One region of the Lysinibacillus sp. BS3 genome, then DNA from elsewhere that is predicted to be linked to it. Evidence: riboswitches for the same ligand, from Rfam matches in the RefSeq annotation. Region 1 holds a riboswitch; each other region holds the start of a gene.
The links. A riboswitch is a leader RNA that binds a small molecule or an ion and turns the genes downstream of it on or off. The one in region 1 is predicted to bind thiamine pyrophosphate.
Positions count from the first base shown of each region.

Region 2: linked by a shared signal. The riboswitch ahead of thiC (phosphomethylpyrimidine synthase ThiC) and the one ahead of thiW (energy coupling factor transporter S component ThiW) in region 1 are both predicted to bind thiamine pyrophosphate.
Region 3: linked by a shared signal. The riboswitch ahead of AAJG31_RS01350 (ABC transporter substrate-binding protein) and the one ahead of thiW (energy coupling factor transporter S component ThiW) in region 1 are both predicted to bind thiamine pyrophosphate.

Region 1 is NZ_CP154860.1:1,853,105-1,859,593, forward strand. It holds gene AAJG31_RS09480 (ABC transporter ATP-binding protein) at 1-121, shown strand, start outside; gene AAJG31_RS09485 (ABC transporter permease) at 111-920, shown strand; gene AAJG31_RS09490 (ABC transporter permease) at 917-1,714, shown strand; gene AAJG31_RS09495 (ABC transporter substrate-binding protein) at 1,711-2,784, shown strand; gene AAJG31_RS09500 (MFS transporter) at 3,275-4,471, shown strand; TPP riboswitch at 4,538-4,645, shown strand; gene thiW (energy coupling factor transporter S component ThiW) at 4,740-5,240, shown strand; gene AAJG31_RS09510 (VWA domain-containing protein) at 5,395-6,489, opposite strand, start outside.
Region 2 is NZ_CP154860.1:2,492,647-2,499,135, reverse strand. It holds gene AAJG31_RS12320 (methyl-accepting chemotaxis protein) at 1-1,242, shown strand, start outside; gene AAJG31_RS12315 (AEC family transporter) at 1,353-2,282, shown strand; TPP riboswitch at 2,343-2,457, shown strand; gene thiC (phosphomethylpyrimidine synthase ThiC) at 2,598-4,376, shown strand; gene AAJG31_RS12305 (catalase) at 4,500-6,005, opposite strand; gene AAJG31_RS12300 (helix-turn-helix transcriptional regulator) at 6,293-6,489, opposite strand, start outside.
Region 3 is NZ_CP154860.1:258,712-265,200, forward strand. It holds gene parE (DNA topoisomerase IV subunit B) at 1-1,295, shown strand, start outside; gene parC (DNA topoisomerase IV subunit A) at 1,292-3,730, shown strand; TPP riboswitch at 3,839-3,949, shown strand; gene AAJG31_RS01350 (ABC transporter substrate-binding protein) at 4,103-5,098, shown strand; gene AAJG31_RS01355 (thiamine-binding protein) at 5,100-5,390, shown strand; gene AAJG31_RS01360 (ABC transporter permease) at 5,390-6,163, shown strand; gene AAJG31_RS01365 (ABC transporter ATP-binding protein) at 6,138-6,489, shown strand, end outside.

The sequences.
Region 1 (6,489 bases):
AGGGACTGAGATTGGCTTAGACTTTGATCCTGAGGCGATTCACGTAATGCGCTTAAACGAAACAGAGGAAGAGTTTGATAAACGATTAGAATCGTATGGAGACGATGAAGATGCAAACTAAAACATCAAAATCAGCGTTATTTCCATATGTGTTATGGATTGCCTTTTTCGTTATCGCGCCAATTGCACTCGTTGTCTATTATTCCCTGCTTGATTTACATGGCAACTTTACGCTCGATAACTATAAAGCGTTCTTTTCTTCTGTTTACTTAAAGATGACTTTGAGCTCGTTTTGGTATGCATTTTTAATTACATTCTTTACACTATTAATTTCATACCCAACTGCTTATTTTTTAACGAAGACTAAGCATAAACAACTTTGGCTTCTACTTATTATTATTCCTTCATGGATTAATCTTTTGTTAAAAACATATGCCTTTATCGGCATCTTTGGGTTATACGGGCCTATTAATGCATTTATCGAAGTATTTGGCTTCGATCCAAAGCAAATGCTCTTTACCGATATTAGCTTTGTCTTTGTGTCGGTCTATATTTTTATTCCATTTATGATTTTACCGATCTTCAATTCTTTAGATCGTTTAAACCCAACGCTCATTTATGCAGCACGGGATTTGGGTGCTTCGGCTTTTACAACCTTCCGTCGTGTTGTTTTACCATTGACAATGGATGGCGTTAAATCTGGTATTCAAGTTGTCTTTATCCCTGCCCTATCCCTGTTCATGATTACTCGCTTAATTGCAGGGAACCGTGTCATTACTCTAGGCACAGCGATTGAACAGCAATTCCTTGTGACGCAAAACTGGGGTATGGGTTCCACTATTGCTGTATTCTTAATTTTATTCATGGTGATTATCATGCTAATTACGGGACAAAAGGATAAAGGAGGTCGCGTACGATGAACAAACTATCTGCTTCAGCCAAAGTCTATTTAACAATTGTTTTTATCGTTCTCTATGCTCCAATTTTCTATTTAATCTTTTACTCGTTTAATAGTGGCGGCTCCATGAATAATTTTGAATCCTTTACTTTGGAGCATTATCAAGCTGTTTTTGAAGATTCACGTCTTCTTGTTATATTAATAAATACGGTCATCGTGGCATTACTTTCTGCTCTCATTTCTACTATTATTGGTACGCTAGGAGCAATTGGAATTGTGACGGTTAAGGATTCTAAAATGCGTAATACTTTATTATCCTTAAACAATGTCTTAATCGTCAGCCCAGACGTAATTATCGGGGCTAGCTTCTTAATTTTATTTACAATGGTAGGCATTAAACTGGGCTTTGCATCTGTTTTACTAGCCCATGTTGCATTTAGTGTACCGATTGTTGTATTAATGGTTTTACCAAAGCTACTAGAAATGAATAACTCATTAATCGATGCAGCATTAGATTTAGGGGCAACGAAAAAGGACGTTATGATGCGTGTCATTCTTCCTTATATTCAGCCAGGTATTTTTGCAGGCTTCTTCCTTGCCCTTACGTATTCATTAGATGATTTTGCCGTGACATTCTTTGTAACAGGTAATGGCTTTAGTACTTTATCCGTAGAAATTTATTCAATGGCCCGCGCAGGAATTTCTCTAACGGTGAATGCAATTTCTGGATTAGTATTCTTTGTTACGGTTTTAGTTGTTGTTGGTTATTATTTCATGACAAGTCGTACGAGTAAAAGAATGGAGGGGCATCGATGAAGTCACTAATTCAAGCTACCATCGCCATCCTTGTCGTTTCAGCCCTTTTATTCTATGCGGCTGATGCCTTAAGTGCGGGAGGCGGTAAAAGTGGAAAAGACACGTTAACCATCTTTAACTGGGGAGAATATATTGATCCTGATTTGTTAAAAGAATTTGAAAAAGAAACAGGCATTCATGTCATCTATGAAACATTCGATTCCAATGAAGCTATGATGACAAAGATTCAGCAAGGCGGAACAGCTTACGATATTGCTGTCCCTTCTGAATATATGATTGAGAAGATGAAGGAAGAAAAATTATTAATTCCTTTAGATAAAACGAAAATCCCTAATTTAAAAAATATTGATCCTTACTTTTTAGATTTACCATTCGATGCTAACAATAAATATTCTGTCCCTTATTTTTGGGGAACAGTAGGTATTGTCTACAATCCGAGCCTTGTTGGAGACTTAGACTTCTCCTCTTGGGACGATTTATGGGACCCTTCTTTAAAGCGAAAAGTCTTTTTAGTAGATGGTGCGCGTGAAGTCATTGGGATGGGCTTAAACAGTCTTGGCTATTCTCTGAATTCACTAGATGATCAGGAACTTCGTGAAGCTACTGACAAATTAATTACACTTGCACCAAATGTTAAAGCGATCATTGGAGATGAAATCACACCGTTAATGATCAATAATGAGGCAACTGTTGCCCTTACATGGTCTGGCCAAGCAGCTGATATGATGTATGAAAATGAAGAGTTAGACTTTGCTGTACCTGAGGAAGGCTCAAACTTATGGTTTGATAATATGGTCATCCCAAAAACATCAAAAAATATTGATGGTGCCCACGCCTTTATTAACTTCATGCTAAGTGCTGAATCAGGTGCTCAAAATGCTGATTTTGTAGGCTATTCTACTCCTAATATTGCCGCTATGGACTTAATGGACGAAGAAGTTGTTTCTGACGAACGCTACTATCCTTCTGAAGAACAACGCGATACATTAGAGGTCTACAAAAATTTAGGACCTGATTATTTAGGGAAATACAACGAATTATTTTTAGAATTTAAAATGAGTATCAGATAATTAAACTAGCGAATTGGTTTTCACACCAATTCGCTAGTTTTTTACTTTGCTTATCTAACTGTTTATTAAACTAAGAACATTTTCAATCACTATTTGCATTATTATATTTATAAAATATTTTATCTAAATTTTAATAGATTCTCACATTAGTGTATTTTTGATAGTCCATAACTTCTAACGCTCAACATCGCTACAATTTATAGCCATGCTTTATACCATTACAGACAGACTCTCCAAATTTTTAATTCTCCCTTTATAAGAGAAGTCCCTCAATTGTTGTTGCTTTACTAATTTATCCTCCCATAGCTTCTTTTCCCTCAACTTTTATGACTAAAATGTATTATTTCATCATGCATAGGTGCGTGGATAAAAACTTTTGTGGAAAACCATTCTAAATATAGAACCAGTACTATAATCTTAACTATTAGCCAAGCAATAATTCTTTATGATAGACTGTACTATATTTGATTACAAAAAGGGGGTTCATTCGATGACCCAGCAGAAGTCCAATAAGGCGGCTTTGTATATTTTAATGTTTAATATGTTTATCGCAATGGGGAGTATTGGCATTATTATTCCTGTCATGCCAGAGTATTTAAAAATATTTGGTGCAGCAGGACAAGTTCTAGGTATGCTAATCGCAACGTTCGCCTTAGCTCAATTCGTATTTTCTCCTATTGCTGGGAATCTTTCAGATCAGTACGGACGAAAAAATTTAATTATTTTCGGTCTTATCGTAACAGGTCTTGCACAAATCGGATTTGGCCTTGCTACAGATGTATGGATGCTCTTTTTAGCACGATTTTTAGGTGGTCTAGGTTCCGCATTTGTTGCACCTCCTATTATGGCTTTTGTCGCTGACGTCACAACCTATGAAGAACGTGGGAAAGGTATGGGGATGTTGGGTGCCGCTATGTCTCTTGGCTTTATGATTGGACCAGGTATTGGTGGCTTTTTAGCAAAGGTAAGCTTACATTTCCCATTTTTCACAGCTGGAGCTGCAGCCATTGTAGCATCTATTTTATCTTACTTTTTATTACCTTCTACCAAACCAAACACTGCTCAACAGAAACAAAAGCAAGACAATCTGGCGAAGCAAATGGCTCGTTCCATACATATGCCTTATTTTGTTATGCTCATAATTATGCTGGTGTTCTCGTTTGGAATTGCAAATTTCCAAACGACATTGTCATTATTTGTGACAGAAAAGTTTAATTACACACCTGTAGATATAGCGATTATATTAGTTGTTGGTGGTGCTTTTGGAGTAGTAGTACAAATGTTTATTATTACACCACTGTTCAATCGTTATGGTGAAATGAAAGTAGTACTAGTAAATTTATTTATTGCATCCGTTGCTATTTTCTTAATATTATTTGTTTCTGGCTTTGCCCTTATTTTAGTTGTAGCAACAATTTTCTCTACAGCAACGACATTAATTCGTCCAGCTGTTAATACACTCATCTCAAAGCTTGCAGAGAAAGAGCAGGGATTTGCTGCGGGCTTGAATAATGCCTATATGAGCCTCGGAAATATGATTGGACCCGCTTTGGCAGGTTTATTATTTGACTGGAATATGAATAGCCCATATATTTTCGGTTCTATCATATTATTAGCCTGTTTCTTCCTTGCGCTCATCTGGACAGTGAAAAAAGCACCTCATTTAATGCATCCCGATACAAAATAGTCTGAAAAATCATTGACTATTTTTAGCAGTATGTTACATTATTGTTGATTCACAAAATTGAATGATTTTAACCACTAGGGGAGTCTTTTAAAGGCTGAGACGTATATGGTAATATACGGACCCTTTGAACCTGATCTAGTTCACACTAGCGGAGGGAAGTGGCGCTACTTGCTGTTGTCACTATATACACGCAAGGCCGCTTCCTATTGTTTAAAGGGGGTGGCCTTTTTATTTTTCCTCACGAACTTTACCAAAAGGAGTGAACTTTATGTCAATTCGTAAATTAACAGTCATGGCTTTATTAGTAGCCGTTGCTGTTGCAGGCTCTACTTTCGTATCCATCCCAACAGGAATCGCACGTGCTTACCCAGTTCAGCATGCTATTAATGTGATAGGAGCCATTATACTTGGACCCGTACCAACAGTTATAGTTGCCTTTGTCACTGCCATCATTCGTATCCTTACTGGAACAGGCTCTCTACTAGCTATCCCTGGTAGTATCATCGGTGCGTTCTGTGCTGCCCTTGCCTATAAATATAGCAATAAAATGTGGTTAGCTGGTATCGGAGAAGTTATCGGAACGGGCATTCTGGCTTCACTTATTGCCGTCCCTTATGCAAAATTATTCATGGGAACATCTGTAGCAGCATTCTTCTTCCTACCAGCCTTTTTAACATCAAGTACGATCGGTGCTATTTTAGGTGTAATGGTTGCAAGTAGCTTGCGTAAAACAGAGCTAGTAAAGAGGTTTAATTCTTCTCTTTATTGAGAGAGATTGAATTATGAGCATTCATTGAGCTGGGGTAGTCCAATTTGGATCGCTTTTCTTCTCATTTACCCTCTTTACAAAGGGGATAACTCTCTATTTCAAGGAATATAAAAAGCAGTGCAAAACTATTCGAATTTGCACTGCTTCCTCTATTTTAAGATCGTTTTTTCATGCCTTTTAACAACTGTGCTACATTCGTGTCTTCTGGTATAGTTTTTTCCTCAACCAGCGGCTCTTTTTTCTTCGCATTCGTTAGGAAATTCCAACCAAAACGTCTTATCGTAATATCAATAAAGAAAAGAAGCATACTTGCTAAGAGTAGCCATGTGGCAATATTTTGCCGATCTGCTCCTTTTGTCGTAAAGTCACGGAAGACATCTTGTGGTTCCTTTAAAACAGTGCCTCCTGTTCGTTGAGTTAACTCTTCTATCAGTTGGTTATTTACAGGGAGTAGTTCGTATTCAGCACTATAAGGAACACTTAGCCCTGCCTGATAAATGGCCTGCTTTTCATCTGCTATACGGAAGAAAATTAATCCAGGTTCAGCTTGTACTACAGCTCGAACTTGAGATGCGGAAATGGTTTCAAGTTGTGTTTCTAGCTCCTCCCCTGCTTCATTTACCGCTACAATATCTAAAAATGCGGCTTCATTTGTAGGGTCTGTAATCATAAAGGAACCATCTGCTTCCAATCTTACATCATAGGCTACATCATTGTAGCTTGGTAGCATTTGAGAAATAAGTGTTTGCCAAAATGCTCCCCAATTCTGCCATCTTGCCCAATCTCCTGTCCATTTACCCGTTGAATCAGATGTAAAGGCAAATGTTTTACCAAGACCATATTGCCACTGCGCTAACACAGGATCTTCTTTCTCGCTTTTTGCTACAACAGTAGCCCCCTGTTTTGCCGTTGTCCCAATATATGCATTCATTTGTGGGACACCATTAGCAAACAGTGAGTTCCATCCTGCTGCATTATAAATTGCCGGATAGAATGGATTGTCCTCAATATAGGTGCGGGAAATCATAGCTGTTTCTCGAGATAAAATAGAAGGAATGGTTTGCTCATCTATCACATCATAGAAACGTCCACTGCCCATGTCACTAAGCGCTTCTAATAAGTTCGCATCGGCATCTTGTCCAATCGCTACTGTCGATAAGGTTATACCCTCTTCTTTCCCTTCACCAATTAAATCCTCATAGTTCCCTGCCTGTGACTGCCCATCTGTTAAGAGGATAATATGCTTACG
Region 2 (6,489 bases), 640 kb from region 1:
CCAATGATTTTAGAGGGTATTGACGAAACATGGACTGTTCAAGTCGTGTTAGCTGAATCAAAGATTCTAGAAACATATAATCATGTATTTGTATTTACGATTATTGCTTCCATTATTATGGTGGTTTTGATGACAGCTGCAAGTGTGTTATTCATCTATAAACAATTAAAACCACTTAAATTTTTACGTGCATCGATTGAAACTGCAGCCGAAGGGGATTTAACACAAAAGGTAGAAGAGCGATATATTAAGCCTGATGAAATTGGTGCAGTTGCTGTGGCCTATAATAATATGTTAGATAAAACCAATAGTGCGATTCAAACTGTACTAAATTCCACGAGGTTATTGAACCAATCTTCTAATCAGGTAAATGAGGCATTTAATGAGGTAGTTGCTTCTAGTCAGGAGGTTTCCGTAGCTATCAACGAGATTGCACAAGGAGCTTCGAAGCAATCAGAGGATACAGAAGAAACAAATTATCGAATGATGGATTTATCAGATCAGATTGATGCTATTACGGCTCTTTCTAATGAAATGGATGAGCTATCTCATAAAACAGGTGTAACAACGGAAAAAGGATTGCATGAGGTTGAAAGTTTAAGAGAACGTAATATGGAGACCAATGAAGTGAATGGGCGTATCCAGCAGCAAATGGAATCATTAGCTTCTAATATTGCCAATATTAATCAGATTATTGCTTCGATTCAAAGCATTACCGAGCAGACTAATCTGCTAGCTTTAAATGCAAGTATTGAGGCTGCACGTGCTGGTGAACATGGTAAAGGATTTGCTGTAGTTGCAGAGGAAGTTAGAAAGCTAGCAGAACAATCTAAGAATGAAACAGAAATTATTAAGAGTACAGTAGAAAGTATTCTTGAAAATTCTCAGCAGACGGTTGCTGTGATTGCATCTAATGCAGATTTAATGCAATCTCAAAATGAGTCCGTACAAAGCACGCAACTAGCATTTAAAGATAGCAGTGATTTGTCGGGTTCAATTGCAAATTCTATTAGTGATTTAATGAATAAACTATCTAGCATGTTAGAGCATAAAAATCAGGCAATCATGGCTATCCAAAGTATTTCGGCTATTTCAGAGCAAACAGCAGCCTCTGCGGAACAAGTAAGTGCTTCTGCAATGGATCAACAAGTAGAATTACAAAAAGTAGCAGAGTCTATTCAAAATATGAACGATATTTCAAACGAGCTACAAGAAGTTGTAAACCGATTTAAGCTTGCTTAAAAAGAAAGGCTGCCTTCAATATAGAGGCAGTCTTCTTTATGGTGAAAGCCGGAGAAATTGACCTAGAAGGAATTCAACACTACTATTAACACTGGAAGGGGGACATTGATATGATGTATCTCGGAATGATTTTCTTTCAAATTGTTGTACCTATTTTAGTGTTACTTGTAATAGGCGCTATACTACAAAAGAAATTTCGCTTTAATTTAAAAGCATTGTCTCAGCTTATTACATATTGCTTTATGCCAGCAGCTGTTTTTGTAAATTTATATGAAACACATGTGGAATTAACTGTACTGGGAGAGGTCGGATTATTTATTGTACTCTTTATCGGTAGTCAAATGATACTCAGTCACTTTATGGCAAAAGGGTTAGGTTTAGCTAGAACAGAGGCAGCTGTCTTTAAAAATAGTGTTGTGCTCATTAACTCGGGTAATTACGGTATTCCAGTGGCTCAAATGATATTTGCCACGCAACCTATTGGAGTAGCCATTCAGGTCATGCTCGTAATCTTTCAAAATATGACTACGTATACATATGGTTTATACAATTTAATTTCTTCTACAAAGTCAGGTATGACAATCATCAAGGATTTCTTTAAAATGCCTATTATTCATGCGCTTATTATAGGTGTCGCTATGAATTATTTTGATATCGGTATTCCACAGTTTATCAAAATACCAGTAGAACATGTGGCAGATGGATTTATTGCTGTGGCTCTAATTACTTTAGGTGCGCAATTATCACAATTAGAGATGAAATCAATGTTTAATAAAACCGTCTTTATCAGCTGTTTTACGCGATTAATTATTGGACCATCTGTTGCATTGGCCATTATTTATATATTGGGATTAGATGGAGTCGTCGCACAATCACTGTTTATAGCTAGTGCTTTTCCAACATCCCGCAATAGTTCTAGTCTAGCATTGGAATATGATGTAGAATCAGCAACAGCCGCGCAAGCTGTTTTATTTTCAACCATTGTAAGCTGTATAACTGTAACCATTGTGATCTATTTTGCAGAAGTATTATTTACCTAGTAAGATAAAAAATAACTTCCATCTCTTAGTATTATCTGCTACACTAGCATCAAACTAAATAGTATTAACTAGGGGAGTCTGATGAGTCAGGCTGAGAGGGAAACGCTACGAAGTTTCTTGACCCTTTGGACCTGATCTGGCTCATACCAGCGTGGGAAAGTTAAGAAGCTATTGCAGAGTATGCAATCAATAGACCTTTACATTCGTGGCCGGATCCAAATAATTATTTTGGATTCGGCCTTTATTTTTTGGATTGTTGGGGTGAGCTAGAATCGGTCCTTATATCAAAATAAATTTAAGGGAGAGAAGTAGCTCATGTCAGCAATTAGTGAAAAGAATATTACCATTATGTCCAGCTTTGAAGGAAGCAAAAAAGTATATGTGGAAGGATCACGCCCAGATATTCTAGTACCTATGCGAGAAATTGCATTAAGTCCGACAACAGGCAGTTTTGGAAATGAAGAAAATGCTCCTATTCGAGTATATGATACGAGTGGGCCCTATACAGATCCAGCCTACCAAGTAGATATTACGAAAGGTTTACCTGCCTTACGAAATGCATGGATTCAAGAGCGAGGGGATGTAGAAGCATATGAGGGACGCTCCATTAAACCGGAGGATAATGGCTTTCGTCATGTTGATGACCCGCGTATTCAAGAAAATGTCTTCCCTGAGTTGGCGAGAAAGCCTTTGCGTGCTAAAAAAGGTAAAAATGTGACACAGCTTCACTATGCACGAAAGGGAATTATAACGCCTGAAATGGAGTTTGTAGCGATTCGTGAAAATATGGATCCTGAATTTGTACGTTCAGAAATTGCAGCTGGGCGTGCTATAATGCCTTCTAATATTAATCACCCTGAGGCAGAGCCAATGATTATTGGGCGTAATTTTCATGTAAAGATCAATGCGAATATCGGGAATTCTGCTGTATCTTCTTCCATTGCAGAAGAAGTTGAGAAAATGACCTGGGCAACTCGATGGGGCGCAGATAATATTATGGATTTATCGACTGGTAAACATATTCATACAACTAGAGAATGGATTATTCGAAATGCGGCAGTACCAGTGGGAACAGTGCCAATTTATCAGGCTTTAGAAAAGGTAAATGGTGTAGCAGAGGATTTAACGTGGGAGGTTTATCGTGATACTCTCATTGAACAAGCTGAGCAGGGTGTGGATTACTTCACCATTCATGCAGGTGTCCTTTTACGCTATGTACCACTAACAGCAAATCGTGTGACAGGTATTGTATCTCGAGGTGGCTCTATCATGGCACAGTGGTGTTTATATCATCATCAAGAGAATTTCCTGTATACACACTTTGAGGAAATCTGTGAAATTATGAAAGCCTATGATGTTGCTTTTTCCTTAGGTGATGGTTTACGCCCAGGCTCAATTGCAGATGCCAATGATGAGGCACAATTTGCAGAGCTTGAAACACTAGGCGAGCTAACACAGATTGCTTGGCAGCATGATGTTCAGGTAATGGTTGAGGGACCAGGTCATGTACCAATGCATTTGATTAAAGAAAACATGGACAAGCAATTAGAGGTTTGTAAGGAAGCTCCCTTCTATACATTAGGACCACTCACAACAGATATTGCTCCAGGTTATGACCACATTACATCAGCCATTGGGGCAGCCATGATTGGCTGGTTTGGTACAGCGATGCTTTGTTATGTGACACCGAAAGAGCATCTTGGTTTACCGAATCGCGAGGACGTTCGTGTGGGCGTTATCACTTATAAAATTGCTGCACATGCTGCTGATTTAGCAAAAGGTCATCCAGGTGCACAACAACGAGACGATGCACTGTCTAAAGCGCGCTTTGAGTTCCGTTGGCGTGATCAATTCAATCTGTCACTAGATCCCGAGCGTGCAGTGGAATATCATGATGAGACACTGCCAGCAGAGGGAGCAAAAACAGCACACTTTTGTTCTATGTGTGGGCCTAAATTCTGTAGCATGAGAATTTCACAGGATATTCGTAATTATGCGAAAGATAAGGATTTGAATACGACTGAAGCGATCCATCAAGGTATGAAAGAAAAGGCTGAGGAGTTTAAAAAAGCAGGCAGTCAAATTTACCAATAATGAAAGAAAAGGCTTATGTCAAAAAAATAGACATAGGCCTTTTCTTAATAAAAAAACTCCATGTGAATAGTGGATTCACATGGAGTGAAAGTTGGATTTGGATATCAATAATAAAGTGGAATATTAAACGTTTGTTGGTTGTTTTACATATGGATTTGTAAGGTCCATACCTTCTAAGGAAAGACCCATCGCTTTAGCGACACCTTCACCATATGCTGGGTCAGCTAGATAGCAGTGAAGGATGTGACGGCGTTTGATGAATTCTTCAACAGAAGCCATATCGTTCGCGGTATTTTCAAATAAGCGTTGCTGCTCTTCCGAAGTCAATAGACGGAATAGTTTACCTGGTTGTTCAAAGTAATTATTATCGTCTTCACGGAAATCATGAATACCTGCATGACCATCAATACGTAATTCAGGCTCTTTATGGTCTAAATTATGCTCCCACTCACCATAGCTATTTGGTTCATAGCTTAATGTCGAACCAAGATTGCCATCAAAGCGCATTGCTCCATCTCGGTGGAAAGTACGGAATGGACATTTTGGTGCGTTGACAGGAAGCATATAGTGGTTTACACCAAGACGATAGCGTTGGGCATCCGCATATGCAAAGATACGACCTTGTAACATTTTATCTGGTGAGAAGCTGATGCCAGGAACAATGTTAGATGGTGCGAATGCAGCTTGTTCAACTTCTGCAAAGTAGTTGTCTGGATTTTTGTTTAACTCGAATTCACCTACAGGAATTAATGGGAAGTCTTTTTTATACCATACCTTTGTTAAATCAAATGGGTTGTATGGTAGCTCACGAGCTTGTTCCTCTGTCATTACCTGAATGTACATTTTCCATTTAGGGAAATCGCCTTTTTCAATTGCTTCATATAAATCACGTTGTGAAGATTCGCGGTCTTGACCAATAATCTCATTAGCCTCGGCACCAGTTAAGTTCTTAATGCCTTGCTCTGTACGGAAGTGGAATTTAACCCAAACACGTTCATTATTAGCATTGATAAAGCTATACGTATGAGAACCAAATCCGTGCATATTACGGTAACCAGCTGGAATACCACGGTCAGACATAACAATTGTCACTTGGTGAAGTGCTTCAGGTAATGAAGTCCAGAAATCCCAGTTAGAGTTGGCATTTTTCATATTTGTACGTGGGTCCCGTTTTACCACATGGTTTAAATCTGTAAAGTGTAACGGGTCACGGAAGAAGAATACAGGTGTATTGTTCCCTACTAAATCCCAGTTTCCATCTTCTGTATAGAATTTAAGGGCGAAGCCACGAATATCTCGCTCTGCATCTGCTGCACCACGCTCACCCGCTACTGTAGAGAAACGTGCGAACATTTCAGTTTTCTTGCCGATCTCTGAGAAGATTTTCGCTTTAGTATATTGTGAAATATCATGCGTTACAGTAAAAGTACCAAATGCACCTGAGCCCTTTGCGTGCATACGACGTTCTGGAATTACTTCACGGTTGAAATTTGCTAGTTTTTCAACTAACCATACATCCTGAAGTAAAAGAGGGCCACGTGGACCTGCTGACATAGAGTCATGGTTACTTACTACTGGAGCACCACCTGCTGTTGTAAAGCGACGGCTACGATCATTTGCGTTTGTCATATTAGTTTACCTCCTGAAAAAAATGTGAGTCAAACTCTTCGTCTATAACTATAACAAATATAAAATAGAATTGCTAGTACATTATAATAATTATCGTTAAAGAATTTTTATATTTAAGTATAAACTATAAATATATGCGCTAGACATAGGGTTTATACATAGTTTTTAACTTAAATTTATTTTATTTAATCTCAATTTTATAGATAATTGTCATATTAAGATCAAGATAATGACATCATGATAAAATCTTTATTGAAAATAAAATCAACTAATTGAAAATTAATCTTTTAATTTTTTCTATATCGGTTAGGCGTAATACCAATTTGTTGCTTAAATAATTTTATGAAATAATTTGGATCATCAAAACCGTTTAAATGAGCGATTTCGCTAATAGCAAAATCTGTTTCTCGCAGCATTTTTGTGGCATGATGAATTCTTACTTGCTGTAAATAGCGCTTAAATGGCAAGCCTTGTTTTCTTGAGA
Region 3 (6,489 bases), 1.6 Mb from region 1:
CTTTCGTTGCGTATTTGAATGAGGAAAAAGATGTCCTTCATCCAGTAAAATATGTAGAAGGCGTACAGGATGAAATCGAAGTAGAGTTCGCTTTCCAGTATAACGATGGTTATTCGGAAACGATTTTATCATTCGTTAATAATGTCCGTACACGAGATGGTGGTACACATGAAACGGGTGCAAAGGCAGCATTGACGCGTGTCTTTAATGAATATGCAAGAAAAATTGGCTTGTTAAAGGACAAGGATAAAAACCTTGAGGGGACAGATATTCGTGAAGGCTTAGCAGCCATTGTATCTGTTCGTATTCCAGAGCACTTACTGCAATTTGAAGGACAAACAAAGGGTAAGCTTGGGACAAGTGAGGCTCGTTCTGCAGTAGATAGTGTAGTGTCTGAGCAAATTTTGTATGTGCTAGAGGAAAATGCAGAATTATCAGCTTCTCTTGTTCGTAAAGCGATTCGAGCGCAGCAAGTGCGTGAAGCGGCTCGTAAAGCGCGTGAGGATGCACGAAATGGCAAGAAAAATAAAAAGGGTAGTACGATTTTATCTGGAAAATTAACGCCAGCTCAGTCACGTAATGCGGCAAAAAATGAGCTGTATTTAGTCGAGGGTGATTCTGCGGGTGGCTCTGCTAAACAAGGACGTGACCGTACATTCCAAGCGATTCTGCCATTGCGCGGGAAGGTAATCAACACAGAAAAAGCCAAGCTACAGGATATTATGAAAAACGAAGAAATTTCAACGATTATCCATGCGATTGGGGCAGGTGTTGGTACGGATTTTGCGGTGGAGGATTCTGCCTACAATAAAGTAGTCATCATGACCGATGCGGATACAGATGGGGCACATATTCAAGTCTTGCTATTAACATTCTTCTATCGTTATATGCGTCCGCTCATTGAGTCTGGGAAAGTCTATATCGCACTACCGCCGCTTTATAAAGTATCAAGAGGTACAGGGAAAAAAGAAGTCATTGAATATGCTTGGACAGAAAGTGATTTACAAAAGGCCATCAAGAAGGTTGGAAAGGGTTACATATTACAGCGCTATAAAGGTCTTGGTGAGATGAATGCAGACCAACTGTGGGACACAACGATGAACCCTGAAACACGGACATTGATTCGTGTCACAATCGAGGATGGTGCACGAGCGGAGAGACGTGTCACGACGTTAATGGGTGATAAGGTGGAACCACGTCGTAAATGGATCGAAGCCAATGTAGACTTCGGTATGGAGGATGATTCTAACATTTTAGAGAATGAATTCATCCAACAAGAGGAGGACCAAGCATGAGTAGTACAGAAAAGTTTCAAGATTTACCGTTAGAAGAAGTAATGGGTGACCGTTTTGGTCGCTATAGTAAATATATTATTCAAGACCGCGCGTTGCCTGATGCACGTGACGGTCTTAAACCAGTACAGCGCCGTATTTTATATGCGATGTTTACGGAAGGCAACACACATGATAAGCCGTTCCGTAAATCCGCAAAAACAGTGGGTAACGTAATTGGTAACTATCATCCGCACGGCGATAGCTCTGTGTATGAAGCGATGGTACGGATGAGTCAGGACTGGAAGGCACGTCATATGCTTATTGAGATGCACGGGAACAATGGCTCGGTAGATGGCGATCCTCCAGCTGCAATGCGTTATACAGAGGCGAGACTATCAGCTATTGCCGCTGAAATGCTACGAGATATTGGCAAGAAAACGGTTGAATTTGTGCCAAACTTTGATGATCAGGATATGGAGCCAACTGTATTACCAGCACGTTTTCCTAACCTTTTAGTCAATGGCTCTACAGGAATTTCCGCTGGTTATGCGACAGATATTCCGCCACATGCCTTAGATGAAGTACTGGATGCTGTGTTGATGCGCTTAGACAAGCCTAATGTTACTGTAGATGAATTGATGACGGTGATTAAAGGACCTGATTTCCCAACGGGTGGAATCATTCAAGGTGTTGATGGCATTAAAAAGGCGTATGAAACAGGTCGTGGTAAAATCATCGTCCGTGCACAAGCAGTTGTTGAACCAATCAAGGGTGGTAAAGAGCAAATTGTTATCACTGAGTTACCATATGATGTAAATAAAGCGAATCTTGTGAAAAAAATTGATGAGCAACGTGTAGATAAACGATTAGAAGGCATTGCGGAAATTCGTGATGAATCAGACCGTACTGGCTTACGTGTCGTAATTGAGCTGAAAAAGGATGTACCAGGACAAGGAATTTTACAGTACTTGTTTAAAACAACTGATTTACAGGTAGCTTATAATTTTAATATGATTGCCATTCATAATCGTCGTCCAACGATGATGACATTGCCATTATTGCTAGATGCGTATATTGCCCATCAAAAAGAAGTGGTAACAAACCGTTCCATTTATGATTTACAAAAGGCAAAGGATCGTTCTCATATTGTAGATGGATTAATCAAAGCTCTTTCCATTTTAGATGAAGTCATTGCGACGATCCGTTCTTCTAATGATAAGAAGGATGCGAAGCTTAATTTACAAGCAAAGTTTGATTTTACAGAGGTACAAGCAGAGGCCATTGTAAGCCTGCAATTATATCGTTTAACGAATACGGATATTACAGAGCTACGTCAGGAACAGGACGAGTTAAATAAGCTAATTGCGAAGCTAGAGGGGATTCTGCAAAGTGAGGCAAAGCTAGTGCGTGTTATTAAACAAGAGTTGCTAGATATTAAGAAACGCTTTACAGAGCCTCGCCGCTCGAAGATTGAGCAAGAAATTGAAGAAATTAAAATTACATTGGATGTCCTTGTGCCAAGTGAAGAGGTTGTCGTAACAGTAACGAAGGATGGTTATATTAAACGTACATCCACACGTTCTCATGCCGCTTCAAACGGGCAAGATTTTGCCATGAAGGATTCAGATTATTTATTGTATGAAGCAAACTTGAATACACAGCACCATCTACTGCTTTTCACAAATCGAGGCAATTATATTTATCAGCCTGTTCATGAGCTGCCTGATATACGCTGGAAGGATCTCGGCCAGCATATTTCAAGTATTGTACCAACAGGGGAAGATGAATCGATTATTGCGGTTTATGGTTTCGAAACATTTGACCAGCCAAATACGTATGTCTTCACAGCCACAAAAGATGGCCAAATTAAGCGCTCACCACTCGCAGACTATGCGGTAACGCGTTATTCAAAGCCAATTAAAACGATGAATGTCAAGGCTGGTGATGCGATGATCTATGCATCATTTGTAACAGATGACGTGGAGCTGATGCTCACAACGGATACAGCCTATGCGATTCGTTTCCCTATGGAGGAGTTACCAGTTACAGGTGTGAAAACAGGCGGTGTGAAAGGGATCACACTAAAAGATGGAGAAGCCTTAGTTGGAGTCAATGTATTACAGCCTGATGTTACCCACTATGTAGTGATTGTGACACAGCGTGGGGCCGTGAAGAAAATGAATGTCGCTGAAGTTGAAGTAGCAAGTCGTGCAAAACGTGGACTAAAAGTATTAACAGAGTTAAAAGCAAACCCTCACCGAATTGTGGCAGTTGTTCAAGCAACAGACGAGGAGCAGGTTGTGATTGAAACTGAAAAAGGTGTTCAAGAGATGATTGACGTACAAGCATTGTCTCGTGCGGATCGCCATTCCAATGGTTCATTTAAAGTGGATATTGCAACAGATGGAGCAATTTCTCATGTTGTAACAGCCAAAAAAGAACAGAAACCAAGCTAAAAGCATGCCCAGCCTCTTAGGAGCGCTGGGCTTTAAGCTCTATTCAAAAATAGCACCTTGTCATTTAAGTGAAACTATGGGTATAATAATCATCGAAAAGTTCATAGCGAAAGAATGTAGGGGGGCTAGTAATTGCTAGCTGAGATTGTGTCCGGTAGACGCTGACCCTTTGAACCTGATTTGGCTCGTACCAGCGTAGGGAACATCTATTCAAAAAGCAAAGTTTTGAAGATTGATTGCAATACGTCTGGGAGGAATCCTAGGCGTTTTTTTATGTTTTCAAGCAACAGCTTGCCAACATTGTATACGCTTTCTTCTGGTGACAACATTCATTCATGAACACTTTCATATTACAAACTGGGAGGCTTTCGCATGAAAAAATGGTTTTTTATTTTATTGGCAGCACTATTGACATTAGTAGGCTGTAGTGACAAGGATGACAAGCAGACTGCAGACAAGCTGAAAAAGGTGTCTGTGGTACTGGATTGGACGCCGAATACAAATCATACAGGACTATATGTTGCCAAAAAACTCGGTTATTTTGAGGAACAGGGTTTAGATGTTGATATTATTATGCCTGGTGAGGCGGGCGCAGATCAGCTTGTTGCTTCTGGAAAGGCGGATTTTGGCGTGAGCTATCAGGAAGGCATAACACAGGCACGAGTACAGGATGTGCCGCTGGTCTCCATCGCAGCAATTATACAGCATAATACATCTGGCTTTGCTTCTATTGCTTCGAAGGGCATTACATCGCCAAAGGATTTTGAAGGTAAAACCTATGGTGGTTGGGGCGCGCCATTAGAGCAAGCCGTTTTACAATCACTCATGCAAAAAGAAAAGGCAGATATTAATAAGCTAGATATCGTCAATGCAGGGGATTTAGATTTCTTCACAATGATGGAAAAAGATATAGATTTTGCTTGGATTTATTATGCATGGACTGGGATTGAGGCTGAGCTGCGTGGGGAAAAGATTAATATGCTATATCTTACAGATTATAGTGATCAATTGGATTATTATACGCCAGTTTTAGCTACAAATGAAAAAATGATACAGGACAACCCGGATGTAGTCAAAGCCTTTGTGGCAGCTGCATCGAAGGGCTATGAATACGCAATTGAAAACCCAAGTGAAGCGGCTGATATTTTAATCGAAGCGGCACCTGATTTAGATCAAGCATTAGTGCATAAAAGTCAGGAATGGCTGGCTGATAAATATCAGGATGATGCCAAGCAATGGGGAGAGCAAAAGCTTTCTGTGTGGGAAAATTACGCGAAATGGATGTCTAGCAATCAAGTACTAGAGGGCGAATTTGATGCGAAAAAAGCCTTTACTAATGATTTCTTACCTAAAAAGGAGGCCAAATAAGATGGCAAATTCATTAATCAGTGTACAAATCATTCCGAAGACAGAGAAATATGAAGATGTTATACCATATGTCGATGCAGCAATTGCGGTGATCGATGCTTCTGGGGTGAAATATGAGGTACATCCATTGGAAACAACGATGGAGGGTGAGCTTTCAACATTGCTCCAAATCATTGAAAAAATGAATGAGAAGATGATTGAACTTGGTGCCATTAATGTCATTACACAAGTGAAAATTTTATATCAGCCAACGGGTATTACGATGGAGACATTAACGGGGAAATATCAGTAATGAAACGTGCATTACAGAAGGGAAGGACGATAATTTTTATCGCCTTCCTCTTGTTCATATGGGAACTAATCGTGCAGTTTGCTGAAGTTCCTCATTGGTTAGTACCCGCACCAAGTAGTATTTTGTCGGTAGCCATCCAGTCGTATCAAACCTTTCTACCACATGCATTCGCTACAGTACAATTAGCTCTACTAGGTTTGGCCATTGGCATCGCTTGTGGGCTAACGGTGGCAATAGTGTTGCATCGATTTACATTTATTCGAGAACTGTTTTATCCAATTCTTATTATGTCGCAGAATGTTCCTATTCTTGTCTTGGCACCGCTCCTTATTATTTGGTTTGGCTTTGGCTTATTACCGAAGCTTATCATTATTTGTCTTGTGTGCTTTTTCCCGATAGTCATTGCAGCGATGGATGGATTTAGACAAACAGCTCCAGAATTAAAGCATTATTTTGCCATGATTGGTGCTACAAGGGCACAAACCTTTTGGAAGCTGGAATGGCCTTATGCCTATCCTGCTATTTTTTCAGGCATTAAAATTGCGGCTACATATAGTGTGATGGGTGCTGTGATTGCGGAATGGCTTGGTGCAAAAAAGGGTATTGGTGTTTACATGACCCTAGCCCAATCCTCCTTCCGTACGGATCGCGTATTTGTGGCAATTTTTGCGATTGTTCTCTTGAGCTTACTATTGTTTAGTGGTATTCGTTTAATTGAAAAATTCATGGTGAAGGGAAGAGGCTATCATGCTCAGCATTCAAAACATCGCTAAATCCTTCGATGCGCTCAAAGTCCTTGATCAACTTTCTTTTGACGTCAAGGATGGAGAGTTTGTGGCCATCGTGGGTCCTTCAGGCAGTGGTAAAAGTACACTTTTTCAATTAATTGGTGGTGTTTCGCCAATTGATCAAGGAGCCATTTTATTGAATGGAGAGGATATCCAACAAAAAAAAGGAACGATTGGCTATATGCCACAGCAGCCATGTCTATTACCCTGGCGTACAATAGTAGAAAATGTCACGCTTGTAGAGGAATTACAACATAAATCAAATGTTGAACGTGCCAAGGAATGGTTAGAAAAGGTTGGTCTTGCCTCTT